DNA from 3 places in the Rhizobium sp. ZK1 genome. Region 2 is predicted to be linked to each of the others. Evidence: predicted binding sites of a transcription regulator. Region 2 holds the regulator's gene; each other region holds the start of a gene.
What was found. Region 2 encodes PhoB, which activates phosphate uptake and scavenging genes when phosphate is short. Its sites were predicted from a motif close to TGTCATNNANCTGTCAT; they were not measured.

Region 1: ACK9YZ_RS09980 (DUF47 domain-containing protein) is a predicted target of PhoB. The motif match lies at 6,037-6,053, and genes of this name have one in related genera.
Region 3: ACK9YZ_RS12305 (DapH/DapD/GlmU-related protein) is a predicted target of PhoB. The motif match lies at 4,512-4,528, and genes of this name have one in related genera.

Annotation. Positions count from the first base shown of each region.
Region 1 covers NZ_CP180586.1:1,938,056-1,948,385, reverse strand. Annotated here, with positions in the region: gene ACK9YZ_RS10005 (caspase family protein) at 1-3,440, shown strand, start outside; gene ACK9YZ_RS10000 (hypothetical protein) at 3,463-3,861, shown strand; gene ACK9YZ_RS09995 (hypothetical protein) at 3,858-4,430, shown strand; gene ACK9YZ_RS09990 (isocitrate lyase/PEP mutase family protein) at 4,563-5,405, shown strand; gene ACK9YZ_RS09985 (NUDIX hydrolase) at 5,429-5,983, opposite strand; gene ACK9YZ_RS09980 (DUF47 domain-containing protein) at 6,097-6,741, shown strand; gene ACK9YZ_RS09975 (inorganic phosphate transporter) at 6,741-7,745, shown strand; gene ACK9YZ_RS09970 (NUDIX hydrolase) at 7,876-8,436, shown strand; one part of gene ACK9YZ_RS09965 (IS5 family transposase) at 8,736-9,063, shown strand; one part of gene ACK9YZ_RS09965 (IS5 family transposase) at 9,063-9,496, shown strand; gene ACK9YZ_RS09960 (DUF1062 domain-containing protein) at 9,515-10,150, opposite strand.
Region 2 covers NZ_CP180586.1:148,968-159,297, reverse strand. Annotated here, with positions in the region: gene apaG (Co2+/Mg2+ efflux protein ApaG) at 1-127, shown strand, start outside; gene ACK9YZ_RS00795 (Hsp33 family molecular chaperone) at 128-1,120, opposite strand; gene argF (ornithine carbamoyltransferase) at 1,212-2,129, opposite strand; gene ACK9YZ_RS00785 (aspartate aminotransferase family protein) at 2,174-3,373, opposite strand; gene ACK9YZ_RS00780 (GcrA family cell cycle regulator) at 3,797-4,327, shown strand; gene ACK9YZ_RS00775 (hypothetical protein) at 4,669-4,839, shown strand; gene phoB (phosphate regulon transcriptional regulator PhoB) at 5,060-5,743, opposite strand; gene phoU (phosphate signaling complex protein PhoU) at 5,870-6,583, opposite strand; gene pstB (phosphate ABC transporter ATP-binding protein PstB) at 6,628-7,443, opposite strand; gene pstA (phosphate ABC transporter permease PstA) at 7,458-8,780, opposite strand; gene pstC (phosphate ABC transporter permease subunit PstC) at 8,777-10,258, opposite strand.
Region 3 covers NZ_CP180586.1:2,368,045-2,378,374, forward strand. Annotated here, with positions in the region: gene ACK9YZ_RS12280 (arylsulfatase B) at 1-144, opposite strand, end outside; gene ACK9YZ_RS12285 (TetR/AcrR family transcriptional regulator) at 314-985, opposite strand; gene ACK9YZ_RS12290 (NADP-dependent oxidoreductase) at 1,175-2,077, shown strand; gene ACK9YZ_RS12295 (TCR/Tet family MFS transporter) at 2,086-3,297, shown strand; gene ACK9YZ_RS12300 (VOC family protein) at 3,613-4,260, shown strand; gene ACK9YZ_RS12305 (DapH/DapD/GlmU-related protein) at 4,567-5,199, shown strand; gene ACK9YZ_RS12310 (GFA family protein) at 5,230-5,655, shown strand; gene copD (copper homeostasis membrane protein CopD) at 5,811-6,698, opposite strand; gene copC (copper homeostasis periplasmic binding protein CopC) at 6,698-7,063, opposite strand; gene ACK9YZ_RS12325 (SCO family protein) at 7,182-7,778, opposite strand; gene ACK9YZ_RS12330 (copper uptake system-associated protein) at 7,775-8,707, opposite strand; gene ACK9YZ_RS12335 (PepSY-associated TM helix domain-containing protein) at 8,718-10,091, opposite strand; gene ACK9YZ_RS12340 (hypothetical protein) at 10,181-10,330, opposite strand, start outside.

The DNA of each region.
Region 1 (10,330 bases), 1.8 Mb from region 2:
TGTGTCTGGCCTATACGTTCAATCCCACCGGTGGAACATGTTTCCTCAAGAGCGGGACGGGGCGGATGACGCCTTTTGCCGGTGCGAAAAGCGGTCGGTTTACCGGCTCGAAAGCGCGATTTGCGCCGCCACCGACCGACGGGCCGGGGCCGGTCGTCGATGGTTCGGTGCGGTGGCGGCCGGATGATACGCTTGCCGGATACCAGGCGCGTGTGAGGACTGCCGCGCAGAAACTCGGCGGCACCTGCGAGGAAGAAGAGGCGGCGCTGTCTGCGCTTGCCGAGCAGCTGAAGTGGACCTTTTCGACTGACACTTCCGCGCGCGTGGGAGAGGCTATCCGGTTCGAGTGGAGCGGCAATACGCTCGCCGAGCGCATTCCTGTCTGGATCGTTGTTCATTCGAAGGCCGTTCGCTTCTCCGGCAAAGGCCATATCGCGCTCGGCCCTTCGGCACCCAATCCTTTTGCCATCAAGGCCGGAGAAGGCGAGACGCGTGCGCTCGTTTCGCTCGCAACACGTGGTGCCGGGGCGAAGGGCGCGTTCGATATCCTGCCTCTCGTGGCCGGGCGGCAGGCGATAGCGGTCGATGTCGTCGGCTATATCAGAGGCTGCCAGAAGGAGATTGCGCTGAAGGCAGGTGAACAAACGTTCGATATAAAGCCGTCGCGCGCAGAGATCGTCCTCAACACACCTGACGGGCGTGCGGCCTTCACCGACGTCATCGAGGTTCCCGAAGGCTCTCGGGAGATATTCCTCAACGAGAAGCGGTTCCTGTTGAGGGATACGCAAACTGGTACCGAGATTGTCGAAAGGGCGGGCTCGAATCTCCTGATTTCCCCGACGCACCGCTTCATCGCAGTCGATCAGAATGGGCGCACCGACATCGTCGATATGATCGACGGCAAGACGACGGCGACGATCGATTCCGGTAACCTGCGTTGGGCCCTTGGTGATAGCGTCGTCTTCACGACCTCCGTGCCGTGGGGCATGGTCAATCTCTCCTCGACATTCGGCAGCTTCCTCGACATCCGGGCGCAGATGACCGGCCCTTCCTGCTGCGAGGCCGGGCGCGGTAATACGCGTGTCGGGATCGATCTGGAAAATGCCGCATTTTCGATCTGGGGCAATCTCGGCTACCGCGTCGGTGCGCTGCAGAACACCGGCTATGCGTCAATCTCGGATGCGCAGGGCGGATATAGTTCGGAGGGTGGCGAGACGCTGGCCATCAACATGAATACGTTCTGGTCGCTCGGACTTGTTTCTCCCGTCAGCATGGCGCGCGATCTGGATGTCGCGGGTGGATTCATCTTCGCTGCCGACTATCGGGACCAGATCGACGAGACGAAGGAGGGCTCGCCACCAAGGCCGTTTGCCGACCGGCTTTCACGCACGCTCGATCGGGTTGGGCTCACGGCGCGGACACTCGACGCCGTGGAGGTCCGACGGCTTGCCGAGGCGGGCAATAGCAAGCCGCTGAAGGAAACCCTGCCGGAGCAACTGGCGCGGCTCGGCATTGAACTTGATCCGATGACGGACGGCCGGCATTCGGTTGAAGTCGACCAGGCCTGGGAGAAGAGGTCGCTATATGCCGGGGAGTTCGCCGCCAGGCTCGAACGCTCAAAGACCGCGATGGGCCAGATGCAGGCCGACGCAGATGCTGCTGGCTGGAAGACAAGCTGGGCGGTTCCGGAAGACGAGGCGATGCAGAACGACTGCGAACACCTGATGTTGGAGGAAAGCGCCGGCGAGCGCCGAATTCCCCTCCCGCGCGATGTCGTCGAAGTCGCAACCGTTCGCACGCCGCGCGGCGCAAGCTGGGTTGCACGGGCAACCTGCGTCGCAGGTGCGACCCTGGGCAGCCTTCGCCCCTATAACGCCATTTACTACATCGACTTCGCAGCACCCTTGAGGAAGGGCGGCAAGGCGGTTCTTCTGGAGGCAAGCTTCTTCTTTGAGAATGCCGGCCAGCGGCTCTGGTATGAGCATCCATTCGAGATCAAGGCCAATGACGCCCTGCTGGTGAGCTACGCTCCGGGCAACGGCGTCATCACCGTCGTCGACCGGCAGACCCGCAAGTTCCTCTGGATCGGAGAAAACCTGCCGAATGGCGATCTGCTCACCGATGCCTGGCTGACTGGGGATCGGCGCTTTGCCGTCCAGCTGAATTCGGACGGGAACTTCTATCTGCATTCACTGGCAAAGAAAGGTGAAACGCCCCTGTCCGGACGCATCGTCGACGACGAAGTCGCCATCTGGACGGCCGACTATCACTATGATGCGACCGCCGAAGCAGCCTCAATCATCGATCTGAAGTTTCCCGGACAGCCGGGACAATTCAGCCTTGATCGCTTCGGCCCGGAGCGTCGTGTCCGGGATCTTGCGCAGATGGTGCTGGCGCAGAAATGGACCTCGCCGGAGGGCGGCGATATCGGTGTTCCGCCATCGCTCGACGGCAGTCTGTCTGGTGACGGTCCGGAGCGCATGACGGCTGCTCTCGATTATGACGGACAGAGGGTCACGCGTCTCAGCGTGTTTCAGGACGGGGTTCTCACCGATACTTTCGATCTGCAAGGTGCAGCGGTGGCCGGGCACGATATTTCCTTCGCGCGGCTGAAGGACGCGCGCTGGATTTCGGTGATCGCCTCGAGTGCGGATGCGCTGGCAAGCCTTCCGGTCTCCGTGGATGCCGGGCCGCCGGCGCAGCAGCGATCGGTCAATCGTGTTCTCGCCATCGGCATCAACACCTATGAGAATGAGGCCCTGCCATCCCTCAACTACGCCCTTCGTGATGCCGGTCTGCTTCTTGACGTGCTCGGGCATCCGCAGGGGGCAGGGCCGGCATTCACGGTCGTGGAGGGTCCGAAGGATCGCCGTGCAACGCCCGATGCAATCCTGTCGGCGACCGAAAAGCTGCTGGCGGGACTGTCGCGCGGCGATCATGCCGTGCTCTTCCTCGCCGGGCATGGCCTGCAGGACGAGAAGGGACGGTTCTACTTTGCGACCTCGGCAACGGACCCCGCAGATCTCGAACACACGGCGCTTCCTTTCGACCGGCTCTCGGCGGTGCTGGAGCGGACGGAAGCACGGGTTACCGTGCTGCTTGACGCCTGCCATTCGGGGCTGGTCGGAAACAGCATCGCCGCTACCAACGATGATCTCGCCAATAATCTTGCGCGGCTGAAGTCGAACATCACCGTGCTTGCGGCGGCAAAGGGCCGACAGCAGTCTCAGGGGCGGTACGAGACGGGAGGCCTGTTTACGCATGCGATTGCCGACGTGCTGGGAGCAGACCGCGGACAATACGATCGCAATGGAAATGGCAGAATCGAGGCTTCGGAGCTTTATCGAGGCGTCAAGGCGCTGGTTGTCGATCAGAGCGAAGGGCAGCAAACGCCATGGATTATCAACAGCAGATTGGTGGGGGACTATGCGCTCTTCTAACGTTTTCAGATCAAGACTGGCCATGGGCGCCATGCTGGCCGTGATGTCGGCACTGTCGGTTCGGGCAGATCCGATCTGCTACGTCTGCGATGAGGTAGTGGAACTCAACACGGCGCTGGCAAGCTGTTTCCAGCAGAGCTACGACAAGATACTCGCGACCGCCAGGAGCTCTCCGGCTTCGCGTGCGGAGGTCAATTTTTCTGCCTGCGGAGCCAGTGACGAGGAGAAACGCGGTATCGACAGCATGCCTCTGCTGGGTAGCGGTGAGCAGAAAAAGGATGGTGCTAATCAAGTCGCGTTACGCTCGGTCTATATCCTCGATACCGCAAGCATCGTTTGCCTCAGACGTCTGCTGGACGCGCAGGGCAACAATCTCGATCCGAGACGGAGTTTCGACCTTCAGGAAGAGTGCCAGCCGTGAGCGTGCAACCAGCAGGCAGGAAGCCCAACCGGTTTTTGTGGGTGCGTGCGGAGTCCTGGGAAATCTGGAGTCAGGCCGTCACCACGGCGGGCATCCTTATAGCCCTGGTCGGAGCCGGCTGGGTCATATTTGAATATTACAACAACGCGGCGGACGAGCGGAACAGATATACGTTCCGCCTTATCGATAGTTGGGAAAGAGAGGAGTACAAGAAGTCTTACTGGGAGCTGCGTGAGCGCTACACCGGTTTTCTGGTCCAGCTGCCCAAAGAACGGATAGAGACGGCCGAGACGGACGAGAAAGCGAGGAGAGAGGTGATCGAGAAATTCAACGCCAGCCTGGAATCGAACGACGAGGCGAAGCGACAGATCCGCGACGTGGCCTATTTCTTCAACAAGCTCAATCTTTGCCTCGACGCAGATCTTTGCTCCGACGAGACGGCCACGATCTTCTTCAACGATACGGTCAAATCGTTCCTTGAGGTTTTCCGCCCCCACCTCGAAGCCAACCAGCGCGATATGCCCGGCGGGCTTCCGGCACTTGAGGCATTGTCGGCGCGATTGAATTGACCGTCTCTCGCCATCGCCACCAAAATGGTGCTTTCGATTGAGGGATTTGCCCGCACAGGCCCCACAAGGTTGTTCACATTTTGTTCGCGAATGCTAGTCTAACCTCGCTGTCATTTGCGGAGGAGGAGAGTCGTGGCAGGGCAACAGGCGAAGTTCGAGCGGTTGAAGGCGTTGCATCAGAGGGATGAGGCATTCGTCATTCCCAATCCCTGGGATGCCGGCTCGGCCCGAATCCTGACGAGTCTCGGTTTCGAGGCCTTGGCGACAACCAGCGCCGGTTATGCCTTTTCCAAGGGCAAGCGGGATTCCTTTGCGAGCCTGACCCGGAGTGAAATCCTCGATAACGCCGCCGAGATCGTCGGCGCCACCGATCTTCCCGTATCGGCCGATCTCGAGGATGGGTTCGGCGCAGCACCGGAGATCTGCGCCGAGACGATCCGGCTGGCCTGCGAGGTCGGGCTGGTCGGCGGATCGATCGAGGATGCCACCGGCGAACCGGCCCGCCCGATCTACGATCTGTCGCATTCTGTCGAGCGTGTGCAGGCTGCAGCAGAGGCGGCGCGGACACTGCCTTTCCTGCTGACGGCAAGGGCGGAGAATTTTCTGTGGGAGCGGCCCGATCTCGATGACACGATCAGGCGGCTGCAGGCTTTTTCGGCGGCCGGCGCCGATGTGCTCTATGCGCCCGGCCTGCCTGACATCGACGCCATCCGGACGGTCTGCGCGGCCGTCGACAAGCCCGTCAACGTGGTGATGGGGCTGAAAGGGCCGCGCTACAGCGTCGCCGAACTTTCGGCTGCCGGCGTGCGCCGCGTGAGTGTCGGCGGCTCCTTTGCGCGCGCGGCACTCGGCGCGCTGCTGCGGGCCGCCGAGGAAGTGAAATCATCTGGCACCTTTACCTATGCCGCCGATGCGATCCCGGCGGCCACGCTCAGCCAGCTCATGTCGCAGGAGAAGAGCTGGGACCGGGAGTAGGGCCGTCGTTCGATGTCTGCTCGTCAGCCCTTCTTCTTGCGCCGCCCCCTACCGGGCCGAGGGCGGAAATCGACGAGCAGGGATTTCAGTTCGAGTTCGCGCACACGCCGGGCGGCCTCGTCGGGGCTTACCCAGGCCAGCATGCGCTGACCGACTTCCCTGAATTCGCTTTGGGCGGCCTCCACCTCGATCTGGAAGATGTCGACGATGCAGGGAACAACGTCGCCGTCATCCAGTTCCTTGAGATAGGTATAGCGGCCGACCGGCTGTTTGCTGACCGTTCCGCGCACGCCGGCTTCCTCCCAGGCTTCCATCGCGGCTGCCTCATGCGGCTTCTTCTTTTTCATCGGCCAGCCCTTTGGAATAATCCAGCGGCCGCTGTCACGCGTGGTGACGACGAGAACTTCAATTTCGAGGCGGTCGGTGTCGGGACTGCCTTTCCGATAGCGGAAGCAGACGGCGCCATATTGCTGGCGAAAGGCGCCGGAGAAAAGCTTCTCGGGCCTCGCTGCAAGCTGCTTCAAGAGTGGCAGGGATGTGCCGGCGCGGGATTTTGCGCCTTTTTTATTGGATTTCATGACATCTAGCATTGTCAATTTTTACTTTTTCGATCAATTGCCTGCGACGCTTTATGACAGATTTATGACAGTCTCCTATGGACAGTCGTCCGCACAGGGAAGGATCGCCCGATATGATGAGCGTGTTTCGCAAGATGATGCCGCGGGAGGACCGCTTCTTCGAGATGTTCTCCAGGCATGCGAAAACCGTGGTCGCAGCAGCCGAGGCGATGGAGAAACTGCTGAAGGGCGAAAATGTCGAGGAGAATTGCGACCGTATCGTCGCGCTGGAGGACGATGCCGACCAGATCACCCGCGAGGTGCTGCTGGCGATCCGCCGCAGCTTCATCACGCCTTTCGACCGCGGCGACATCAAGGACCTGATCCAGTCCATGGATGATGCGATCGACATGATGCACAAGACGGTGAAGATCATCCGGCTCTTCGAGCAGTCGAGCTTCGATCCGCTGATGCGGGAAATGGGCGGAGAGATCATCAAGGCGGCGATCCTGATGCAGCAGGCGATCGGGCTGCTCGACAAGATCGGCGCCAATGCCTCGAAACTCTCGGCGATTGCCGAGGAGATCACCCGGGTCGAGGGACGCTCCGACGAGCTGCATGACGAGGGGCTGAAAGACCTCTATCGCCGGCATGGGGCCAGCGGCAATGCCATGGCCTACATGATCGGCAGCGAGATCTACTCCAACCTGGAAAAGATCGTCGACCGGTTCGAGGACGTGGCCAACGAAATCAGCGGCGTCGTCATCGAGAACGTCTGATGGAAGCCTCTCTCTCCCTTCCGCTGCTGGTCGGTCTGATCGGCGTCGCGCTGTTCTTCGATTTTCTGAACGGGCTGCATGATGCGGCAAACTCGATCGCGACGATCGTCTCCACCCGCGTTCTCCGGCCGCAATATGCCGTCGCCTGGGCCGCCTTCTTCAATTTCATCGCCTTCCTGTTCTTCGGCCTGCATGTCGCCGAAACGCTCGGCACCGGCATCATCGACCCGGCCATCGTCTCGCCGCAGGTGATCTTTGCGGCGCTGATGGGGGCGATCGTCTGGAACATCGTCACCTGGCTGTTCGGAATCCCGTCTTCATCGTCGCATGCGCTCGTCGGCGGGCTTGTCGGAGCGGGGCTTGCGAAGGTCGGCGTCAGCTCGATCGTCTGGAGCGGGTTGTTGAAGACGGTCGGCGCGATCGTCATGTCGCCGGCGATCGGTTTCCTGCTGGCGTTGTTCTTCGTTCTCATGGTCTCCTGGATGTTCGTGCGCCAGACGCCCTTTGCCGTCGACAGCACGTTCCGCTTCATGCAGTTCATCTCCGCCTCGCTCTATTCGCTCGGCCATGGCGGCAACGACGCGCAGAAGACCATGGGCATCATCGCCATTCTGCTGTTCAGCCAGGGGCATCTCGGCGGCAGCTTCCATGTGCCGCTCTGGGTGGTCATTTCCTGCCAGTCGGCGATGGCGCTCGGCACGCTTTTCGGCGGCTGGCGGATCGTTCATACGATGGGCTCGAAGATCACCCGGCTCAATCCGATGCAAGGTTTCTGCGCCGAAACCGGCGGGGCGCTGACGCTCTTTGCTGCGACCTGGCTCGGCATTCCCGTCTCCACGACCCATACGATCACCGGCGCCATCATCGGTGTCGGCGCAGCGCGGCGGTTGTCCGCCGTGCGCTGGGGCGTGGCAGGCAATATTGTCATCGCCTGGATCATCACCATGCCGGCAGCCGCTGCCATTGCTGCCGCCTCTTACGGTATCGCCAGCCTGTTCGGCTGAGAGCAGGGGACGATCTGCGGGCAGAGGCTCGGGTTTCGCTCATCCGGTACTCTAATTTCAGGTGCTGCTATTTTCGATCACCTGTTGCGCTCTATTTCCTATGCAAGGAGAAAGCGATGGCGAGCGGGCGATGGATCTGTCTGAGCATCTGTCTGAATTGAATGCGAAGATACCGACAAGTGCCGGCCGCCGCCGGACCCACCAGTGCGGCGCCATCTGTTGCCGCGTCGAAAGAGGCGGAAGGCTGAGCGTTCTGCTCGTCACCAGCCGAGATACCGGACGATGGGTGATCCCGAAGGGCTATCTGGAGAGGAAGGAAAAGCCCTATCGCTGCGCTCAGCGCGAAGCGCTCGAAGAAGCCGGTATCATCGGCAAGGTCAGGAAGAGGCCACTCGGTTACTACACCTACATGAAGGACACCGAGACGCCGCTGACGGTCTCGATCCACCTGCTCAGGCTCAGAAACGAGGTCAGTCAATTTCCGGAGCGCGCCCAGAGGCTGAAGATCTGGGTTTCTCCGGCAGAGGCCGCCCTGCTTGTCGAGGAGCCGGAACTGCAGGCGCTCTTCCGGTCTATCGATGCGGACAATCCCCTGACATCGCAGGACCGGCTGAAGCCGCGCCGGATCGCCGGACGGCGGCCGCTGCATGAGGCGGCGGTGTCGCTCGCCACGTCGCCGGCCTCGCGCTGACAGCCGTTACTGCATAATTCCTTAAATCAGAATCGATTTAAGGATAAAATTATGCAGCAATTTAAAGTGCTACAGCGTCCTTTGCGCGCCTGAAAAGACGCGCGGCGCTGTAGTTGCCGCCAAATGCACTTTGGAATGACGAAGGCCCGACAACGGGCCTTCGCGCATCTCTTTGTTTTACGCATGTCGTTATCGCAAAACCGCTGTACACTTTTGCGCGACATGCTTTAGGTCGTGTGGACTCTTGGGATTCCCAAGGCTGAGCAAATCAGATTCAAGACTGTCTTTTGGAGGCAGTCATGGGTGTATTGGACCGGTTGATTCTACGGGACGAGCAGTGGGAGCGGATATCGCCGCACATCATAGGTGACGATCGGACGCGGGGGTCTTCGGGCCGCGATAACCGAATGTTCGTGGAAGCCGTGCTTTGGATCGTACGCACGGGCTCGCCTTGGCGTGACCTGCCAGAAGTGTTCGGCGAGTGGAACAGTGTCTTCCGACGTTTCAGCCGGTGGAGCGAGAAGGGCATCTGGTGGCGCATGTTTGCAGCGATGTCAGATGATCCGGACTTCGAGTATCTGATCGTCGATTCCACCATCATCCGCGCCCATCAGCACGCTGCCGGCGCAAAAAAGGGGCTGAAGATCAAGCCCTTGGTCGTTCCCGTGGCGGCCTGAGCACCAAAATCCACATGGCGGTGCGTGGTCTCGGCTGCCCGGTCCGCTTCACTCTGACCGCCGGCCAGAAGGGCGATGCGCCACAGGCCGATGCCCTGATCGAAGGCCTGCCCGCCGATATCGTCATGGCCGACACCGCCTACGACAGTGATCGTCTGCGTGATGCAATTGCGGACAAAGGCGCTGTGGCGGTGATCCCCAATAATCCCTCCCGTGCCAAGAAACACAAGCTGGACAAGCACCTCTATGCCCAGCGCCACCTCATCGAATGCTGCTTCTCCAAGCTCAAGCACTTCCGCAGGGTCGCAACGCGCTTCGAGAAAACAGCACGAAACTATCTCGCAGTCGTCACAATCGCCGCCGTCGTGCTATGGATCAGATAATTGTCCACACGACCTAGGCTACCGCGGACTGCCGGTCGCCAGAGGTCCCCAGGAGAGCTCGCGATCCGCTGTCGCCGCGAGGTCGATCAGCACTTCGATGCCGGTCTTGATCCGCCGCCGCAGGATGTCGGCGCGATCGGGATGCGTCCGCAGCAGACCCTTCTCGTGGAGCGCCTGAAGCCGCGTGCGCGAAAGCTCCAACTCGGATGCCAGCAGACGGTCTAGGCGTGTGCCCGCGGACAACGGCACCACCAGTTCGATCTCCAGCCGCGTCCAGCCGGCAGTCTCGCGCACCACGTCCCTGGCGATGTCGAATTCAGGGAATTCGTCGATGCGCTGCGACTTGCGTTTCAAGGCTTGGAGGTTGAAGCTCTCCGCCCGGATCCAATTGATATCGTTGGATTGCAGCGCTTCCAGAATGGCCGGATCGATGTCGCGCACGTTCTGCCGCTCGAAGAGCGGCCGGTTCCAGGTCTTGTCGCAGGTCAGGCATTTATAGATCAGCCAGGCATCCAGCCTGCGGCCATTGGCATTGAGCCGGATCTTGCCACTGGATTGAAAGGCTCTCAATCCGCCGCATCCACTGCAGGCAATCCAGGGCTGAGGGGCGGTTTTGGGTGTGATGGTCCATCGGACCCGTAAAGTATCGCACATAAGTCTTGGTCTTCCATTCGGAAGTTCACCAAGATGGCGCGAGAGAAATGCCTTGAGGGCGCGGTGTGGCGATGGTTGGGGGTGGCTGAAGAGCAGACACAGCAGAGCTGTTACTGGCACATTGAGAACAATGCCAAACCGGTCTCTTGCCGCCACCCGATGAACATATTCATACGCCGA
Region 2 (10,330 bases):
GCTGGATACGCCATCCGGCCTGATGTTCGGCCACTACCAGATGGAGACGGACGAAGGCGAGTTGTTCGATGTCGACATCCCCGCCTTCTCCTTGGATTCACCCGGCCTGCTCAGGGTGCTGAACTGATCACTCCGCCGGTGCAACCTCGTTTACCGGAAAGCGATAGGTCGTGGAGCAGAATTCGCAGGTTACGGCGATCTCGCCGTTTTCCTGGCTTTCCTCTACTTCCTCGGCGCTGAAACCCTTCAGCACGTTGCCGATCTTTTCCCGCGAACAGCTGCAACGATCGAAGACCGCGCGCGGATCGTAGACGCGCACGCCGCGTTCGTGGAAGAGGCGGAACAGCAGGCGTTCCGTGCCGACCAGCGGATCGGTCAGCTCATCGGCATCCACGGTTTCGACGAGCGAGCGGGCTTCCGCCCAGGCATCGTCCTCGATATGGGCGCGTTCGCCCGTGTCGCCATCGCCGCCGTGAAGATCGGCCTGGCGCATACGCTCCGGCGCTTCCGGCAGAAACTGGGCAACGAGGCCCCCTGCCCGCCAGCGGTGACGCGGCTTGCCATGATCGTCACGATCGAAGAGCTCGGCAGCGGCAAGGCGCACACGCGTCGGGATCTGCTCCGACTGACGGAAATAGACACCGGCGATATCTTCCAGTGAGGTACCGTCAAGCGCGACGATGCCCTGATAGGGCTGGCTGAACTTGCCCTGGTCGATGGTAAAGGCGAGCACACCCTTGCCAAGAAGCTGTTCAGGCTCGGTTTCGCCTGCCGCAATCGCCTTGTCGAGCGAGGCCTGATCGAATCGGGCATAGGCCCGGACGTTTTCCGGCGTCGAGAAATCGGCGACCAGCAGATCGACGGGACCGTCGCTCTTGGTCTGAACGGTGAATTTGCCGTCGAACTTCAGCGATGTGCCGAGCAGCACCGTGAGCACCACCACTTCCGCCAGAAGGCGGGCGACGGGTGCAGGATAATGATGACGTTCGAGGATTGAATCCAGCATCGGGCCGAGCTGGACGGCGCGACCGCGCACATCCAGCCCTTCGACCTGGAAAGGGACGACATGATCATCGCCGGCGAAATCGAACTCGCCGAGGGCGGCGGCAGCTTCTGCCATGGCTTTCACTCCTGTTTTGTCAGAGCAGCCGGCTAGCGCACCGGCTGCTTGCGCAGCCGCGAGTTTTGGACTCGCGACATCCGATTATGGTTCAGATCGCGCCCAGGCACCAAGCAAGAATCGACTTCTGCGCATGAAGACGGTTTTCCGCCTCATCGAAGACCACGGATTGCGGGCCATCGATCACCTCATCCGTCACCTCCTCACCGCGATGGGCGGGAAGGCAATGCATGAACAACGCATCTTTGCCGGCCTGCGCCATCAAATGCGCATTGACCTGATAAGGCTGGAAGACATTGTGACCGCGAGCCCGATGTTCCTGATTCATGGAGACCCAGGTATCGGTCACCACGCAATCGACGCCGGCGACCGCACGGTCAGCATCATGGTAGAGCATGATTTCGGCGCCCTCATTGCGGGCCCAGTTCAGATAGTGATCCTTCGGCTCGGAACCAAGGGGTACGGCCATGTTCATGCGGTAGCCGAAACGGGCGGCTCCTTCCACCAGGGAATGCAGCACGTTGTTGCCGTCGCCCGTCCAGGCGATCGTCTTGCCCTTGATCGGGCCGCGATGCTCTTCGAAAGTCATGACATCGGCCATGATCTGGCAGGGATGGGTATCGTCCGTCAGCGCGTTGATGACAGGCACGGTGGCATGCTCGGCGAGCTCCAGCATACGGCTGTGCTCGGTCGTGCGGATCATGATCGCATCGACATAGCGCGACAGAACCTTGGCGGTGTCACCGATCGTCTCGGCGCGGCCGAGCTGCATTTCGGTGCCCGACAGAAACAGCGTTTCGCCGCCGAGCTGGCGCATGCCGACATCGAAGGAGACGCGGGTTCGGGTCGACGGCTTCTCGAAGATCATGGCCAGCATCTTGCCGGCGAGCGGCTTGTCGGCGGTGCCGGCCTTGAATGCCTGCTTTCGCAGCTTGGCATCCTCCATGATGGTTCTGAGGTCGGATGCGGTGACTGCGGAGAGATCGAGGAAATGTTTCGGGGAAGCCATGTTCTTTACCTGCTACGCCCGCCGGCGGGCGGGGCAATATCCTATCAAGCGGTCTTCTTGACCTTGGCGGCGCGGATGCTTTCGGCGGCATGCTCGATACGGGAAATCCCTTCGCGCGCCTCCTCTGCGGTTACGACCAGCGGCGGAAGCAGACGGATGACGTTGTCGCCCGCCGGGATTGCCAGAAGATGTGCTGCGCGGATCGCCTGTAACAGCTCAGCCGAGGGAATAGCGGCCTTGATGCCGAGCAGCAGACCTTCGCCCCTGACATCCTCGATTACGTCAGGATAACGATCCTTGAGCGAGGCAAGGCCTTGGCGGAAAACGAGGGCGACATCACGCACATGCTGCAGGAAGCCGTCGGCCAGGATGATATCCAGCACCGCGCTGCCGACAGCCATGGCAAGCGGGTTGCCGCCATAGGTTGAGCCATGCGTGCCGGCTTTCATGCCGGACGCGGCCTCTGCCGTTGCAAGGCAGGCACCGAGCGGGAAACCGCCGCCGATACCCTTGGCGATGGCCATGATATCAGGCGTGATACCCGACCACTCATGGGCGAAAAGCTTGCCGGTGCGGCCGACACCTGTCTGGACCTCATCGAGGATCAGCAGCAGGCCATGCTCGTCGCAGAGCTGGCGGAGCGCCTTCATGAATTCTGACGTCGCGGGGCGGACACCGCCCTCGCCCTGCACGGGCTCGATGAGGATGGCGGCCGTCTTTTCGGTGATCGCGGCGCGGACAGCCTCGATATCGCCGAAGGGTACCTGATCGAATCCAGGGGTTTTCGGACCGAAACCTTCGAGATATTTCTCCTGGCCACCGGCGGCGATGGTCGCCAGCGTCCGGCCGTGGAAGGCGCCTTCGAAGGTGATGATATGGAAGCGCTCGGGGTGGCCCTTGGAGAACTGGTAGCGGCGCGCCGTCTTGATCGCGCATTCCAGAGCCTCAGCGCCGGAATTGGTGAAGAACACCTTGTCAGCGAAGGTGGCATCCGTCAGCCGCTTGGCAAGCTTCTCCTGGCCGGGGATCTCGTAGACGTTCGAAAGGTGCCAGACCTTGTCAGCCTGATCCTTGAGCGCGGCCACGACATGCGGGTTGCCATGCCCCACCGATGTGACGGCAACGCCCGCGCCGAAATCCAGATATCGCTCGCCGGTGTCGGTGATCAGCCAGACGCCTTCACCTCGCTCGAACCGCAATGGGGCACGAGAATAGGTGTCATAAAGCGGCGAGGCTTCAGCCATGGCGCGATCTCCTGATCAGGTTCCGGGGCACCGGACTCCGGCTAAGAAAACCAGGTCCGAAAAATTAAAAATGCCGCCTTTCGGCGGCCCGGCCCACTATTTACTTTTCGCACTGCAATGTCAACAAAACTGAGGATTTAGCGCATGCGTCAAGCCGGTAATCGGCTTTACAGGTCTATCAACAGCTAATGTTGCAGAAATGACTCTGTCGGGAAGCAAGTTGGGGAAAACTACGAATTCGGATTCATCGGATTCCTGCGACTCTTGTCACAGAGTCAGGCTCACACTAGGTTAAAGTTCAATTACTAGACTGCATGCGGCGGAACTAGTCACCAAAATTGATCGGGCGTTTCTTGCTTTGGAAGTTTCCGAGGCAACGGTGAGGGATTCTGCCATCACCAACGCGAAAGGTGGAGACAGGGCATGAACTGGACAGACGAGCGTGTCGAAAAGCTCAAGAAGCTTTGGTCGGAGGGGCTGAGCGCCAGCCAGATCGCAGCGCAACTTGGCGGCGTCAGTAGAAACGCTGTTATCGGCAAGGTTCACCGGCTCAGTCTTCCTGGCCGCGCCAAGGCCGGCGGCACGGCAACCGCTGCGCGTGCACCGAAGCGCAATACCTCGGCTCCCCGCGCCCCGAACTATGCGTCTCGCATCACCACCCGCACCGTTACCCGTCAGCAGGGCGCAACTGTCCTGAAGGAAGAGATCGAGATCGAAACTGTCGAGGAAATGGAATATGTACCGGCCAAAAACGTGGTCGTGCCTATCTCCCGTCGCCTCGGCCTGACGGAACTCACGGAACGCACCTGCAAATGGCCGGTCGGCGATCCGATGAAGGACGATTTCTACTTCTGCGGCTGCGACTCCCCGGATTCATCGCCCTATTGCAACTACCACCAGCGTCTCGCCTATCAGCCGATGAGCGAACGCCGCAAGGCTGTCCGGGTCGCCTGATCCACGCCTTGCCCAGAAATGCAGCATTTCGTCGCCCCTCTTCGCTGACGCGCAGGGGGGGCGAAATTTTTCTGCCCGTCGCAGAACTCCTGCCGTGGAACTGGTCGGTGGGGCAATAAGTGCTCAAAGCCTTCTGGCGGCCCTAAGCGGTCATTCCCGAACCCGACGATACAGGCCAGGAAACCGCCCCCGCTGTTACATATCAGCCTTGCACAATAGGACGTATGCGTTTGCCTAAGATGGGATCATAAGGCGCGTAGCTGGTGCACATGAGAGTCTCTGATATGGATTGGGTCCCTGTAGTCTTTGTTACGTTCAAGGTTCTCGCGTTGGGAACGGCCATGTTCTTCGCCATCAAGTGGCATTACGATCGAAGCGAGATGGGGGAGCGGCAAGCGGTACTGCGCACGGGCGGCAAGATGGCCGCAGTCTTCATGCTGGCGCTACTCGGCGTGGGGCTCCTCGCCTTTGTCCTTAGCAGCATGCTCGGTCTGGACCTGAGCTCCCCATGATCACATCAAGGGAGACAAGGGTGGCCGCACGAGCGAGCCGAAGCCAACGTCTCCTGATGGCGCATAGCAGCCCTCCCCATCATGGCTTCAGCCCTCGCGATGCAAGAAACATGTCGGTCAAAGTGTGAGCGAGGCAACGCCTACTCCTAAAAACGCAGCCGAATAGACAAACGGGCCGCCCGGCAAGCGAGCGACCCGTCTGGACCTCCGATCACTCGGATCAGGCTTCCATGGAATATCCCGCGCCACGAACGGTGCGGATGACATCCTGCATGTTGGAGAAGTTCAGCGCCTTGCGCAGGCGGCCGACATGGACGTCGACGGTGCGCTCGTCCACATAGATATCATGGCCCCAGACGCCATCCAGAAGCTGCGAGCGGGAGAAGACCCTGCCCGGCGACGACATCAGGAATTCGAGCAGGCGAAACTCGGTCGGGCCGAGGCGGACTTCACGGCTCTTGCGATGAACGCGATGGGTTTCGCGATCGAGCTCGATATCCCCGCACTTCAAAACGCTGGAAAGAACCTCCGGACGGGCACGACGCAGCATCGCCTTGACGCGGGCGACAAGTTCCGGCGTCGAGAAGGGCTTGACGACATAGTCGTCCGCGCCGGTCGAGAGGCCGCGAACGCGTTCGCTCTCTTCGCCGCGCGCCGTCAGCATGATGATCGGCAGACGCTCGGTCTCCGGCCGCATGCGCAGCCGGCGGCAGAGCTCGATGCCGGAAACGCCCGGCAGCATCCAGTCGAGGATGAGCAGGTCGGGCGTGCGCTCCTGAAGCCGGATTTCGGCCTCGTCGCCACGGAGGATCGTATCCACCTCGAAACCTTCCGCTTCGAGGTTGTAGCGGAGAAGCACGCTCAGCGCCTCTTCATCTTCAACAACTGCAACTCTTGGGATCATGCGTGTCAGTCTCCTAATGCATGATCCTTAAACCGGGGGTGATTTAAGCAGGGATCATGCAGGAACTCGGAATTGGCTGCACCCATGCGCGCCCGCGCGGGCGCGCATGCAATCGGCAGATCAGGATTACTCGGTGACGGCGCCAACGGTGTTGGAGCTGTCGTCCTTCGGACGTTCGCCTTCGGGCTGGGCGCCGGTTGCCATGTAGTAGATCGTCTCGGCGATATTGGTCGCATGGTCGCCGATGCGCTCGATGTTCTTGGCGCAGAAGAGAAGATGCGTGCAGCTCGTGATGTTGCGCGGATCTTCCATCATGTAGGTCAGGAGTTCGCGGAACAGCGAGGTGTACATCGCGTCGATCTCGTCGTCGCGCTCACGGATGGACTTGGCCTTGTCAGCGGAACGCGTCGTGTAGACGTCGAGCACTTCCTTGAGCTGGACGAGCGCCAGTTCGGAGAGATGCTCGAGACCGCGGGCAAGCTTGCGGGGAACGCCGGTGCTCTGGACGGCGATGACGCGCTTTGCGGTGTTCTTGCCAAGATCGCCGACGCGCTCGAGGTCGGCGGCGATGCGGATCGAACCCATGATCTCGCGAAGGTCGGAGGCCATCGGCTGGCGACGGGCGATCGTGACGATCGCCTTGTCATTGATCTCACGCTCGGCGTGATCGAGGATGACGTCGTCGGAAATGACCTTCTGGGCGAGCGCCGTATCGCCGTTGACCAGCGCACGGACGGCCTCGCCGACCATCTGTTCGGCAAGACCACCCATCTCGGAAATGCGCCGGGACAGGAATTTCAGATCGTCGTCATAGGCGGAAAAAATATGTGTCGATGCCATGGGGCTTTGTCCTCGAAAATCGGGAAGGCTTCACATCGCCAAAATCAGCCGAACCGGCCCATGATATAGTCCTGGGTGCGCGGATCGTCCGGATTGGTGAACATCTTGTCGGTATCGTTTTCCTCAACCAGATTGCCGAGGTGGAACATGGCCGTGCGCTGTGAGACGCGGGCGGCCTGCTGCATGGAATGCGTCACGATGACGATGGTGTAGTTTTCACGCAGCTCGTGGATCAGCTCTTCGACCTTTGCAGTCGCGATCGGGTCCAGCGCCGAGCAGGGCTCGTCCATCAGGATGACTTCCGGGCTGACGGCAACGGCGCGCGCGATGCACAGGCGCTGCTGCTGACCGCCGGAAAGGCCGGTACCCGATTCATGCACGCGGTCCTTGACTTCGTTCCAGAGGCCGGCGCGCTGCAGGCTGGACTCGACGATCTGGTCGAGGTCTGCCTTGGACTTGGCGAGGCCGTGGATGCGCGGGCCGTAGGAGACGTTTTCGTAGATCGACTTCGGAAACGGGTTCGGCTTCTGGAACACCATGCCGACGCGGGCGCGAAGTTCGACGACGTCGATATCGGGATCGTAGATGTCATCGCCGTCGAGCGTGATCTTGCCGGTGACCCGGCAGCCGTCGATCGTGTCGTTCATGCGGTTCAGCGAACGCAGGAAGGTGGACTTGCCGCAGCCAGACGGGCCGATCAGGGCGGTCACGGTGTTTTCGCGGATGTTCAGATTGACATCGAAAAGCGCGCGCTTCTCTCCGTAATAGACGGAGACATCCTGACCGATCATCTTATACGGGACGTTGTTCATTTTCTGGTCCAGCGCCTTCTCGACTGCAGCTTCCGTCAACATGTTCATGATCTTTACTCCGTTTACCAGCGGCGCTCAAAGCGACGACGCAAGAGGATAGCTCCGAGGTTCATGACGATCAGGAACAGGAGCAGGACGATGATGGCACCCGAGGTTCTTTCCACGAAGGCGCGTTCGGCTTCGTTGGCCCACATGTAGACCTGCACCGGAAGTGCGGTGGAAGGATCGAGCGGCGTGGTCGGCGCCTGGGCGACGAAGGCAACCATGCCGATCAGGAGCAGCGGCGCGGTTTCGCCGAGTGCGTGGGCAAGGCCGATGATCGTGCCGGTCAGGATGCCGGGCATTGCGAGCGGCAGCACATGGTGGAACACCATCTGCATCTTCGAGGCGCCGAGGCCGAGTGCGGCTGCGCGGATCGACGGCGGCACGGCACGAAGCGCCGCGCGTGTCGCGATGATGATCGTCGGCAGCGTCATCAGTGCCAGCACCAGCCCGCCGACAAGCGATGCCGAACGCGGCAGGCCGGCAAAGTTGATGAAGACCGACAGGCCGAGCAGACCGTAGACGATCGACGGAACGGCTGCGAGGTTGTTGATGTTGACTTCGATCAGGTCCGTCAGCTTGTTCTTGGGCGCAAATTCCTCGAGGTAGATCGAGGCGGCGACGCCGATCGGCAGCGAAAGGACAAGAACGATCAGCATCAGGTAGAGCGAGCCGATGAGAGCGACGCCGAGACCTGCAGCTTCGGGACGGCTGGAATTGCCGTTGACGAAGAGGCCGGTGTTGAACTGCTTGTGGAGAGCACCGCTCGCCTTCAGCTCGTTCATCCAGCCGAGCTGCTTGTCGTTCACCTTGCGGTTCTTCTCATCGACGGTGAGGTCGATCTGGCCCTTGTTGGCGCTGTCGATATTGGCATCGGCGAGTAGCGTGACATTGACGGTCTTGCCGATGATCTGGGGGTCGGCGACGACCATGTCGCGCAGCTGGATCGGCGCGCCCTTGGACAGCATGGCGGTTGCGTCGCGCACGTCAGGACGGCTGGACGCATTGATGCCAAGCTGCTTGACGATCGCGTCGCGCAGGAGAACCGGGTAGTTGGCGGCGATCAGAACCGAGGAATCGGTCGCACGCTTGTTGTCCGGGTCGATGGTCTTCTCAGTGAACTCGATCGGCAGCGTGATCGCCGTCTGCTGGAAGGCGGTATAGCCATTACCGATGACCGTCCACAGGAGGATAAACAGGAAGATCAGGCCGAAGGCGATCGCGGCGATACCATAGGCCTGGAAGCGGCGCTCGGCGGCATAACGGCGCTTGATGCCGATGTCGCGACGCGCGGGCGCCTTGGAAACGGTCACTCCGGCGACGGGGGAAACAATATTCGTCATTCGTACTGCTCCCGGTATTTGCGCACGATGTAGAGCGCGTAGATGTTCAGGCAGAGCGTGATGCAGAACAGCGTGATGCCAAGGGCGAAGGCAACCAGGGTCTGCGGCGAGGTGAACTCGAGGTCACCCGTCAGCTGGTTGACGATCTTGACGGTCACTGTCGTCATCGGCTCGAAGGGATTGATCTGGATACGGGCGGCGACACCGGCTGCGAGAACCACGATCATGGTTTCGCCGATGGCGCGGGACGCCGTCATCAGCAGGGCACCGACGATGCCGGGAAGTGCCGCCGGCAGAACGACCTTCTTGATGGTCTCGGAACGCGTGGCGCCAAGACCGAGCGAGCCGTCGCGGAGCGAGCGCGGCACGGCGGTGATGATGTCATCGGAGAGCGAGGAAACGTAGGGGATCAGCATGATGCCCATGACGATGCCCGCGGTGATGACGCTCTGCGCCTGGATGAAGTTGGTATAATTGCCGCTCAGGAGGCCGCTGACATTCGCCGAGAGATCGCGCAGGAACGGGCCGACCGTGACAAGGGCGAAGAAGCCGTAGACGATGGTCGGAATGCCGGCCAGCACTTCGAGAAGCGGCTTGGCAAGCGAGCGGACCTTCGAAGAGGCATACTCGGCCATGTAGATGGCGGCAAAGAGACCGACCGGCACGGCAACGAGCATGGCGACGAAGCCGATATAGAGCGTGCCCAGCAGCAGCGGGATGAGGCCGAACTGGCCGAAGGAGGAGCTGCCTGCACCGGCAAAGCGCGGATCCCAGACCGTTCCGAAGAAGAAGTCGGCAAAGGGAACGACCGCGAAGAAGCGGGCCGCTTCCGACAGCATCGAGAGCACGATGCCGATCGTCGTCAGAATGGCGAGGGAGGATGCCCCGAGAAGCGCCCAGAGCATGACGCGCTCGACGCGGTTACGGGCGCGGAAACGCGGAGCAACGGAACGAAGCGCGTAGAAAGCGCCCGCAACGGAGATAAGCAGCACGATCGCCGTCATGAAGAGGCGGCTCGTCATGCTCTCCGCGTTCAGGGTCTTTGCGGCATCGATCATGTAAGGCTGCGGCTCGCCGGCGAGCGGTACGCCCTTCTCGCTGAGCTTTGCCTGCAGGCCGGCGGGATCGCCGGAGAGGGAAGAAACCTCATCCGACGTCAGCATGTTCATGCCGCGGGCAACCGTGGCGACCATGCTGTAGGCGAGGTCCTGCTGGACGGCCGGCTGGGCCTTCACGTCTTCAGGAAAGGCGCCGCGAACGGAGGAGGATATGATGCCCGGGCTGACAGCCAGCCAGACGCACAGAACGATCAGGGACGGCAGAACAGCCCAGATCGCGGCATAGGAGCCATAATAGGCCGGCCGCGAATGCAGGGCAGAAGACCTGCCGCCGGAAAGTGCGGCAGCGCGGCTGCGCGCAGCCACATAGGCAACGGCGCCGATCACTACCAGGCACAAGAGTATGATGGATGTGCTCATTCGTTACGTCCCCAGGCCCACAGCCCCCAAAGAGCCCGGCAGCTCCAGGAGCATGCCATCGGCTTCAATATC
Region 3 (10,330 bases), 2.2 Mb from region 2:
AGCCGCCTCTGCCCCGGCAAGGCTGCCCAGCACGCCGGCGGCCAGGGCGACGCGGGAAAAGGCGGCGCTGCTCATCAGGATCTGCCGTCGGGATATCATACTGCCTTCGCCCGTCCCGGCGGGCGCTGCTTCGTCATGGTCCATGATGCGTTCCTCCGTCCGGTCAGCCAACCGGGAGCGGTGATTATGCGCCGGCGCGACGGGCGGGCAAGCTGGTCTTTTGGAGGAACGAAGCCGGCAGCAACCGGGATGTTCAGCGGCGCCAGCGGCTTGCTTTCGATCGCATCCAGAAAACGCCGGCCTCGGGCCGGCACTACCGGCTTGCCGTCGCTCCGGCATAGGGCGTGCTTTTCATCGCCGCCTCTACCCCAACAATTCCCATATCGATGAAGCCGAGAAACAAGGTCTTCGCCTTCTCCGGGTCCTGGTGCTGCCGGAAGTTCCGGTGCGCCTCGATGAAGGCGACGCTCCAGGTGGCAAGCAGCATGGCGCTCGCAAGCTTGGCCGCGAGATCGTCAGCCGGCCGGCCGGCACTTTCGGCAAGCGCCACTGCCAGTTCCCCGGCAATCTCGTCCCGGATGGCCCGCGCCCTCGCCTTCAGCGTCTCGCTGTTTTCCACCGTCTGGATGAAATTCTGGCTCGCCGGCGAAAATATCAGATAGGGCGTCTGCTGGTTCACGAGCCGGTACGCCAGCAGCCGCAATGTCTCGATCGGCGAAACCTCCGGATCGCGCTGTCGCAGGGCTTCGCGCAGCGTCTCGCGCGCCTCCTCGTCGCGGTCAAAGAACATGTCCTCCTTGCGCGGAAAATGGTTGAACACCGTCATCCGCCCGACATCGGCCGCCGCCGCGATCTCATCGACAGTCACATTCTCGAAGCCCCGCTCGAAAAACAGCCGGTCGGCAGCAAGCGAGATCGCGCGCCGCGTGGCAAGGCGCTTGCGGGATCTCCGATCTGAGGGTGTTTCGTCTGATGGCGTCGTCATGCGCCTCCCATAGCAGGATTTATATACTGAGTACACTGACGTTGACAGGCAGCGCCCAACATCCTATTACTGTACTCAGTACATATTTAGATGAAGTACACACAAAGCCAAGTTTGACGTGGAACCGGGCCGCCATGCCCGGCACCGCGATCGGCAAAGCTTTGCCTGCATCCTTCGTAGGAGAATTCCATGAAAGCCATTCAGTTCAGTCGCTATGGCGGTCCCGATGTCGTCGATATCGTCGAGATCGACCCGCCGCATCCTGGCCCCGGCGAGGTGCAAATCAGGGTGCGAGCGGCCGGCGTCAACCCCTCGGACTGGAAGCGCCGCGAAGGGCAATATCGCACTTTCGAGGAAGTAACCTTTCCCGCGGGCGTCGGCGTCGAGGCTTCGGGCATCGTCGAAGAAATCGGCCCCGGCGTTTCCAACACTTTCGTCGGCGATGCCGTCTTCGGCTACGGCGAAGCGACGATGGCGGAGCGCGCCGTCCTCACCCATTGGGTCCACAAGCCCGATGACCTGCCCTTCGAGATCGCCGGCGGCCTCCCCGTCATATCGGAGACGGCATGGCGCAGCCTTGACGAGTCAGGCGTCAAATCCGGTGAGACGCTGCTCGTCAGCGGTGCCGCCGGCGGCATCGGCTCGGCCGTCCTCCAGCTCGCCCGCATCAGGGGCATCACCGTCATCGGTACGGCGAGCCTGCAGAAGCACGACTATATCAGGGACCTCGGCGCCATCCCGACCACCTACGGGCCGGGACTTGCCGATCGTGTGCGGCAACTCGCGCCGGATGGCGTTGATGCGGCACTGGATGTCGCCGGCTCCGGCATCATCCCTGAGCTGATCGCCATGACTGGCGATCCCGCCCGTGTGGTCTCCGTCGCCGATTTCTCGGCCGAGGAATATGGCGCGAAATTCTCGCGCGGCCCGCCGAAGGAGCCGGAGCGTGTGCTCGCCGATGTGGCCCGGCTCTATTCGAAGGGCCTGTTCCGCCTGCGCATCGAGCAGAGCTTTCCGTTGGAGCGGACGGCTGAAGCGCTGTCCATCAGCGCCGCCGGCCGCGTGACCGGCAAACTCATCATTTCCCCGTGATATCAGCTATGAACAAACCCCTCATCGTCATCTTCACCGCCATCTGCCTCGATGCCATTGGCATAGGGCTGATCTTCCCCATCCTGCCGCACCTGCTTCAGGAGGTGACGCGGACAGAGGACATCGCCGTCCATGTCGGCATCATGACCGCGCTCTATGCCGCCATGCAGTTCGTCTTCGCCCCCATGCTCGGCGCGCTCAGCGATACGATCGGCCGCCGTCCGGTACTCCTGATTTCGCTCGCCGGTGCGGCGGTCAATTACCTCATCATGGCCTTTGCGCCATCCCTCTCGGTGCTTTTCATCGGCCGCGCCATCGCCGGCCTCACCAGCGCCAACATGTCCGTCGCCTCGGCCTATATCACCGATATTTCGCCCGCCGATCAGCGCGCCCGCCGCTTCGGCCTCACCAACGCCATGTTCGGCGCCGGCTTCATCATCGGCCCCGTTCTCGGCGGGTTACTCGGCGATTACTGGCTGCGCCTGCCCTTCATCGCCGCTGCAGTGCTCAACGCCTGCAACCTGCTGCTCGCCCTCTTCATCCTGCCGGAATCTCGACCACTTGAATCTCGGGTGCCGTCGCGCCGGAAGCTCGATCTCGCCGCGCTGAATCCGCTCCGGCCGCTGAGACGGATCGTCTCGATGAAAGGCCTGTTGCCCATCGTATCCATCTATTTCGTCTTCAGCGCCGCCGGCGAATCCTACGGCACCTGCTGGGCGCTCTGGGGCTTCGACACATTCGGCTGGAACGGTGTCTCAATCGGCCTGTCACTCGGCGCCTTCGGCATCTGCCAGACGATCTGCCAAGCCTTCCTGCCGGGGCCGGCAACCCGGTTGCTCGGGGAGCGCTGGTCGGTCATGACAGGCATCGCCTGCGCCTCGATCGCACTGTCAGTCATGGCCTTCGCAAACCAGGGCTGGATGATCTTCGCCATCATGCCGGTCTTCACCCTGGTCGGCATCGGCAACCCAGCCTTCCAGGCGCTCGCCACAAGGCAGGTCGAACCCGACCGGCAGGGCGAGCTGCAAGGCGTGCTCGCCTCCACCGTCAGCCTCGCATCCATCATCGCCCCACTTGGGTTTTCATCGCTCTATTTCATGACGCGAGAGAATTGGCCGGGCGGTATCTGGCTGTCGGTGATCGCCCTCTATGCGATTGCGGTGCCGCTGGTGCTCATCAGCACGAGAACCGCTGGCACCTTACGGACACTACAGAATTGATCCGCGCGCGGCTGAGATGGGGTGGAAAGCGGACAGTCGGCTTGCCATTGGGTTCTCGGGAGCACTCGCCATTCGGCGTCGTAGAGGAAACTCTTCGGAGCTCGATTGGAAGCTTTGTGATAGGCGGTGGCAGATGCTCTTCCATAAGGAACGATTGTTCCAGAATATGTCGCCGGTTTAGTCGCGGAGCGCAACAAAGTCGTGGGTCTTGACCGTCTCACGCAAATTCTGCATTTTGAAGATAGCGCTACGTAGGGTGCACCGGCCTTTGAGCCGACTGGGCAACGCCCGCCTACAACTTCAAAGGTAGCGCTTATGCCGAATCTCGAAAACCTCAAGAAGCAAGCCAAGCAGTATTTGCGGTGGCATCGCGAGCGGTATTATCCAGTCGCGGCCCATATCCGCGCTGCTTTGCCACGATTTCAACACCTCGACGATAATCAGATATTGGAATCCAGTTTCAAGCTGAATGACGCGCAAGAACTTGTCGCGCGTCAATTGGGATTCGAGGGGTGGCTGGCGCTCAAGTCAGGAGCCCATGGCATGACCAATCAAAGCAAACAGACCGCATCCCACCCGGTTCTGAGTTCTGTCTCCGCGCAACTCTTCGTCTCCGACATCAAAGCGTCGTGTGAATTCTTCACCGACAAACTCGGCTTCGCGCTCGACTTTGTTTACGGCGACCCTCCATTCTACGGACAGGTTGTTCGTGACAACGCGCGCCTCGCTCTGAGGCTAGTTTGCGAGCCTGTGTTTGTCGGCGACATCCGACAACGCGAACATCTGCTCTCCGCCTCGATCACGGTCGACACCGCCAGTGAGATCAAGCGACTCTTTCTGGATTTCCAAGCTGCCGGAGTGGATTTTCACCAGACGCTCAAGAAGGAGCCGTGGGGTGCCCGAAATTTCATTGTTAGGGACCCGGACGAAAATCTCATACTGTTTGCTGGTCCGGCCGACTAAATATATCTCAAATCTCTGAATACCGACCTAGATTGTCGCAGAATTCCCGAAATCTGCGACACGCTTTTCCGGTAGATCAATGTCAGGTCTTCGGCGGCTCGACTGAGCCGGCGAACGTCCGCAATAAAGGTCGATAGCTGACTTTCGTCAATACTTGGAAAGATGACCGCTTCGGGCGCGATAGCTGCCATCGCCGCCCAGCCTCGATCGGGCCCTCGCAAGAAACGCGCCACGATCCCTTGAGGTCTTGACGTCACACATCCTTCATCTTCCGCAGCTAGGCAGGCCGAAATCCGGAGACTGTCCATGGACTCGACCGCGCCAGCAAACCGCCCCAAAATCGCGGAGACCATCATCCATCCGACCGCCAGCATCAGGGATTCGAGCATCGGCACGTGCTGCGAAATCCTGGAAAATACCTCTCTGCACACGGTCGAACTCGGGGATTATTCCTATCTGGGGCAGCGCTGCATCGTCGGCGATGCGACGATTGGAAAGTTCTGCGCCATTGCCGCCGAGGTCAGGATCGGCGCGCCCAATCACCCGATGGACCGCCCCTCCATGCATCGTTTCACCTATTGCCCGGAATATTATTCGGCCGACGCCGTGCGCGACCATTCCTTCTTTGCCGAGCGAAAGGCAGATCGCGCCGTCATCGGTCATGACGTCTGGATCGGTCACGGGGTCATCGTGCTCCCCGGCGTCAAGGTTGGAGACGGCGCCGTGCTCGCGGCAGGCGCAGTCGTCACCAAGGACGTCGAACCCTATACCGTTGTCGGCGGCGTTCCCGCCAAATTCATTCGCGAGCGGTTCTCGCCGACAGTCGCCGAAAAACTTGCCGCCATCGCCTGGTGGGACTGGCCTTTCGAGACGATCATGGCGCGGCTTGCCGATTTTCAATCCAGCGACGTCGAGGCCTTCTGCAAGCGCTGGGCTTAGAGTGTTTTTATCGAGAGAGACAGGCGGATCATGAGCGACGAAAGACAAGAGCATAATGCAGCCTGCCACTGCGGCAGCGTCAAATTCCGGGTGCGGTTAGCAGACGAATTCAATACGATCCGCCGCTGCAACTGCTCCTACTGCCGCATGCGCGGCGCCATCGCCGTCTCGGCCGAGCTCAAGGATATCGAATTCGTCGAGGGCGAAGACAATCTGACGCTCTATCAATTCAATACCGGCACAGCGAAGCATTATTTCTGCAAGACCTGCGGCATCTACACTCATCATCAGCGCCGCTCGAATCCGAGCCAGTTCGGCATCAATGTCGCCTGCATCGAGGGCGTCAGCCCCTTCGATTTTTGGGAAATCCGGGTCATGGACGGCATCTCCCACCCCTCCGATTCCGGCTCCGCGGCCAAAGTCGCCGGGATCCTTCGCTTCGAACCGACAAGATGAAATCACGCTCAAGCGTTCGGACTAAAATGGTATCCCGAACCAGGTCGCAAGCGCCACCATGCCGCGGACGACCGCCAAGCTCAAATGAGGCCCTGGCATTTGCCGAGCCTCAGTGGAAGCGAAACCACCAATTTGAGTACATTCCCTCGCGATTTCTACCCCGAGAACGGCGCCAGCGTCCCGAACCAGGCGACAAGCGCCACAACGCCGATGGCGATCAAGATCTCCGCAATCGTCCCGGCCGCCAGCGCCTTGGCGGCCGAGTGCGACCGGCCCATGCGCGGCACCAGCCCATAGCGGTTGAAGACCGCCATTAGCACCATGATCACGACAAGCCCGATCTTCAGCGCAAGCAGACGCTGATAAGGCACGCTCCAGTCGAGCGGCAACCCGCCTGTTATCAACAGGCTGTTGGCAAGCCCCGAGAGAATGACCAGCGCCACGGCGACATGCCCCGCGCTGGAAAATCGGATCAGCGCTTTCAGTGCATCAGCACCCGCCCTGTGGTCGCGAAGTCGGCAAAGGACCAGCACAACCGGGGCCAGCGCGCCAATCCATGCGCCGCCCGAGAGCACATGCACGATGTCGTTTGCCCGGTGCAGCACCCGCAGCCAGCCGTCATTCATCGCCGCATGGCCGGTCAGCGCCAGGCCGCAGAGCAGCAAGGCGGAAACGACAGCGGTCGCCGCCATCTGCCGGCGCGACGGCAGCCCTGTCACCGCCAGGAGAACAACGGCAAACATGGCCTGCCAAGCCCATGCAGTGCCGATGGAGGTTCCCGTCAGCACTGACATCATCGTGTCCGTATCCAGCCCATCCGCCCAGCCATTGCCGAGCATGGCGCTGCGCACCGGCAGCAGCGCCGTCGTGGGGATCACGGCCAGCGCCACGGCCGCAAAACGCGCCACCCTGAGCTTCGCCCAGATGCAGCCGCTCAAACCCTTGGGCACGAGCAGCCACAGATAGGCTGCGCTGCCCCAGAGAAACAGCGCTGCCCCGTCGAAGGCGAAACGGCAGAGGATGAAGGCCGTATCCGGTGTCATCAGGGATTGACGGTGAACGTGAAACTGCCGTTGGTCTTGTGCCCGTCGGTGGAAAGCACATGCCAGTCGACCGTATAGCTGCCGGGCGCGAGCTTGTCGGAGACCGGCACCATCAGCACCTTGTCGCCGTCCTCGAGCATGCCGTCGCCGAGCTTGATGTCCTTCTTGTCCGGGCCGGTCAGGGTGACGCCGCTGAACTTGAGGTTCAGCTCTTCGGTGAAGGTGAGATCGAGTTCGCTGGGCGACGCGACGGCCGCCTTGTCGGCCGGCTCGGAGCTTTTCAGATGCGCATGCGCGAAGGCCTGCCCTGCAAACGCGACGCTTGCGAGGGCGGTGACGGAGAGAATGCGGGTCATCGGGGACATCAGATCATGCCTTTCGTTTGGTTGGGACAGGCGATGGCGCACAAGGCCCTCGCGAGATTAGACAGTCGGAGAGCGGATTTATTCCGGGTCATGCTGTAGATTATTGGCACGAGCCACCTCACACCCCTCCGCGCAACAACACATCGCGGATCTTCGCCAGCGCCTCATCCCGATCCGCCCCATAGGGGATCAACCCCTTCAGCCGCCCATCGGCGCCGATGAGCAGCAGCGAGACGGTATGGCTCATGTGATAATTGCCGTCTTCGCTCGGCAGCTTTTCCGCATGGATGAACCAGCCGTTGGAAACCTTCTTCATCTCCTCCGGCGCACCGGTAATGCCAGTGATGCGGCTCGAGAAGGCGCTGACATATTCATGCATCACCTCCCGCGTATCGCGCTCCGGATCGATCGAGAAGAAATAGGCCTTCAGCGCCCTGCCCTGATCGCCAAGCGTCGTCAGCCAGTCCGCCACCTCGTAAAGCGTCGTCGGGCAAGCCTCGGGGCAATGCGTGTAACCGAAATAGACGAGCGCCGGATGGCCCCGGAAGATCGACTGATCGACATCATTGCCCCTGTCATCGACGAGGGAAAACTGCGTATCGAAAGGCCCGGTGCGCGGCTCCGAAAGATAGAGCGACACGACAATCGCAATCAGCGCGCCGACGAAGACCACACTTGCGGTAACGCCTGAAATGGCAAGGGTGCGCGCGCTCATTGGCCATGCCCCTCATGGCCGCCCTGACCAGCGCCACCGGCCTCGTCCGCCATCATGACGGTACCCTCGAAGCTCGCAAATGTCGCCAGCACTTTCGGGTCAAGCGCGGCTTCGGCCTCAGCCAGATCCGCCGCAAGCGCCCTGGCATTCTCGGCGGAAAGCCCGACCTTCTCCAGCGCCGTTGCCTCCCTTATGCCGTCGCCGCTGCAGAGAACGATGCTCCACCCGTGATGCCCCTTCTTCAGCAGTGCCCGTCCGCCGCGCCCATCCTGCTGCCAGCCGGCAATCGCCCAGTCGTTCCTGACGACCACGGGCAGGATTGTCAGCGGCTTGTCCGGCCTCTCGAACATGGTCTTCAGCGTCGCCGGGATCGCCTCCTCCGGCGATGGTCCGGGCATGTCCATGCCCTCCATGCCGGGCATCGCCATCCCGCCATGATCCATCGCACCATGGTCCATGCCGCCGCTTGCACCGCCGACATCATCGAGCGGCCCGGCAATCCTGCCGACGGCAAAATCGACAGCGATCTTTCCAGCCCTCTCGAAGCTCAGCACCGCCCGGATCGTCTCGCCCTGCTTGAAGGGCTTGCTCACGTCCTGGAACATCAGGTGGTAATTGGGCGCAAGCGTCACCGTCTGCCCGGCGGGAATGGCAAGCCCGCCCTTCAGCTCGCGCATGGTCATGATGCCGTTATCCATGCTCATCTGGTGCAGTTGCACGGTCCTGGCGCGGTCCGAACTGGCGGCAACGAGTTTGTCCGGCTCGCTGCCCGTATTGGTGATGACAAGATAGCCATCGCCGACCTTGGCCCCCGGCACCATGGAATGCGAGGCCGCATGGTCGATCCGGATCGTGCCGGCGGCCGGGTCCTGCGCAGCCGCAGCCGTCGCAACCAGCAGGCCCAGAAGAAGAGAGAAAATCGTCTTCATCATCATCTCCTCAGGCAAAGGCGCGCTTCAGCGGCGGCACGAAGCGGATCACCATCTGGTCGAAGGCGATCATCACCAGGATCGTGAGCCCGCTCATCGGAAAGGCGATTGCGAAGGCGAGCACGATGGTCCAGAGCCCCAGATAGACGGAGCGCCGCGGCGGCATCGGCGGCACACCGACCCGCCCGGCCGGTCGCCGCTTCCACCACATGACAGCACCTGTGACGCAGGAAAGGATGATCGCCAGGCACGTCGCCAGCATCAGAAGCTGGTTGAAGAGCCCGAATTCCTGCCCCTGATGCACATTGATGCCCCATTCGATCGCCCGCCCCAGGAAGGGATACTGGCCAAAGGAGAGATCGACGAGCGGCTTGCCGGAATACTGGTCGATATGGAGGGTGCGCTCGTTAGTAAGGTCATCGGGATAGACTGCCGCCGTATAGACGCCGGTCTCGCTGCCGGGAATGGCGAGATCGAAACCTGGGGCCATGCCGAGCCCGCGTGCGATCTCGACGGCGCGATCAAGCCCGATCGGCTTCTTCGACTGCGCCGCCGCGATATCCGACAGCGGTACCGGCGCCTTCTCGACGATCCAGCCGGCCTTCGGCAGGATATCCTCCGTCACCTTCTGCGACTTCGGCACGGCATCCCACAGCTGCACGGGATAGCCGAGATCATGGCTCGTCAGCCAGGCATTCACATTGGCCCCCCAGTATCCCGACCAGGGCATGCCGGTCATCGCCATGAAGAAGATCAGGATGCCGGCGAATGCGCCGGTCACCGCATGAAGATCACGCCAGAAGACCCGCCGCGAAGGCGTGCCGCGCACGGTCACGACGCCACCCGTCTGCCGCCGCGGCCACCAGAGATAGATGCCGGTCACGACCAGCACCATGGCAAAGCCGCCTGTGATTTCGATCAGCTTGTTGGGCGTCGTCCCAAACAGCGCAAGGCTGTGGATGCGCTTGACGACATAGTTGAACTCCTCGGTCGTCCCGACCGTATCGAGCACCTTGCCGTCATAGGGATTGACGAAAACCAGTGTCGAGCCGGCATCCGAGGAAACGGTGACGATCGCCGAGCGGTCGAGCCCGGCCGGATCCTTGTAGGAGCTGGCGACGGAACCAGGCACGGCCGCCGCCGCGATATCGGCGACCTCATGCGGCGCCAGCGCCTCGCCGGCGGGCTGAACAATATAGCGATAGGCAAAGACCGTATCGTTGATCTCGTCCTTGAAGAGATAGAGCGAGCCGGTGATCGCGAGATTGAGCAGGAATGGAATGGTGAGCAGGCCGGCAAAGAAGTGCCAGCGCCAGATGGCGCGATAGAGCGAAACGCCGGATACGGCGCTCTCCGCCACCTCAGCGGCAATAGTGATAGACATGGAAGTTTATCCGAATCCGCGGCCGGCTGCGTCAGCGCGGCCCGGCCATGATTGCAAGACGCATCACGGCCCATTGCCGCAATGCGGGTTCAGGCAAGGATCGGATTGGCAGGCGGCGCGCGCGGCCCGGTATTCGGTGGGAAAAGCTGGCGATGGAAGGCTTCGACACGGCGCGGCAGCTCCACCGCGACCGTAAAGCCAATCCGCGCACCGGTGATATCGGCAGGCTGCGGCAGCAC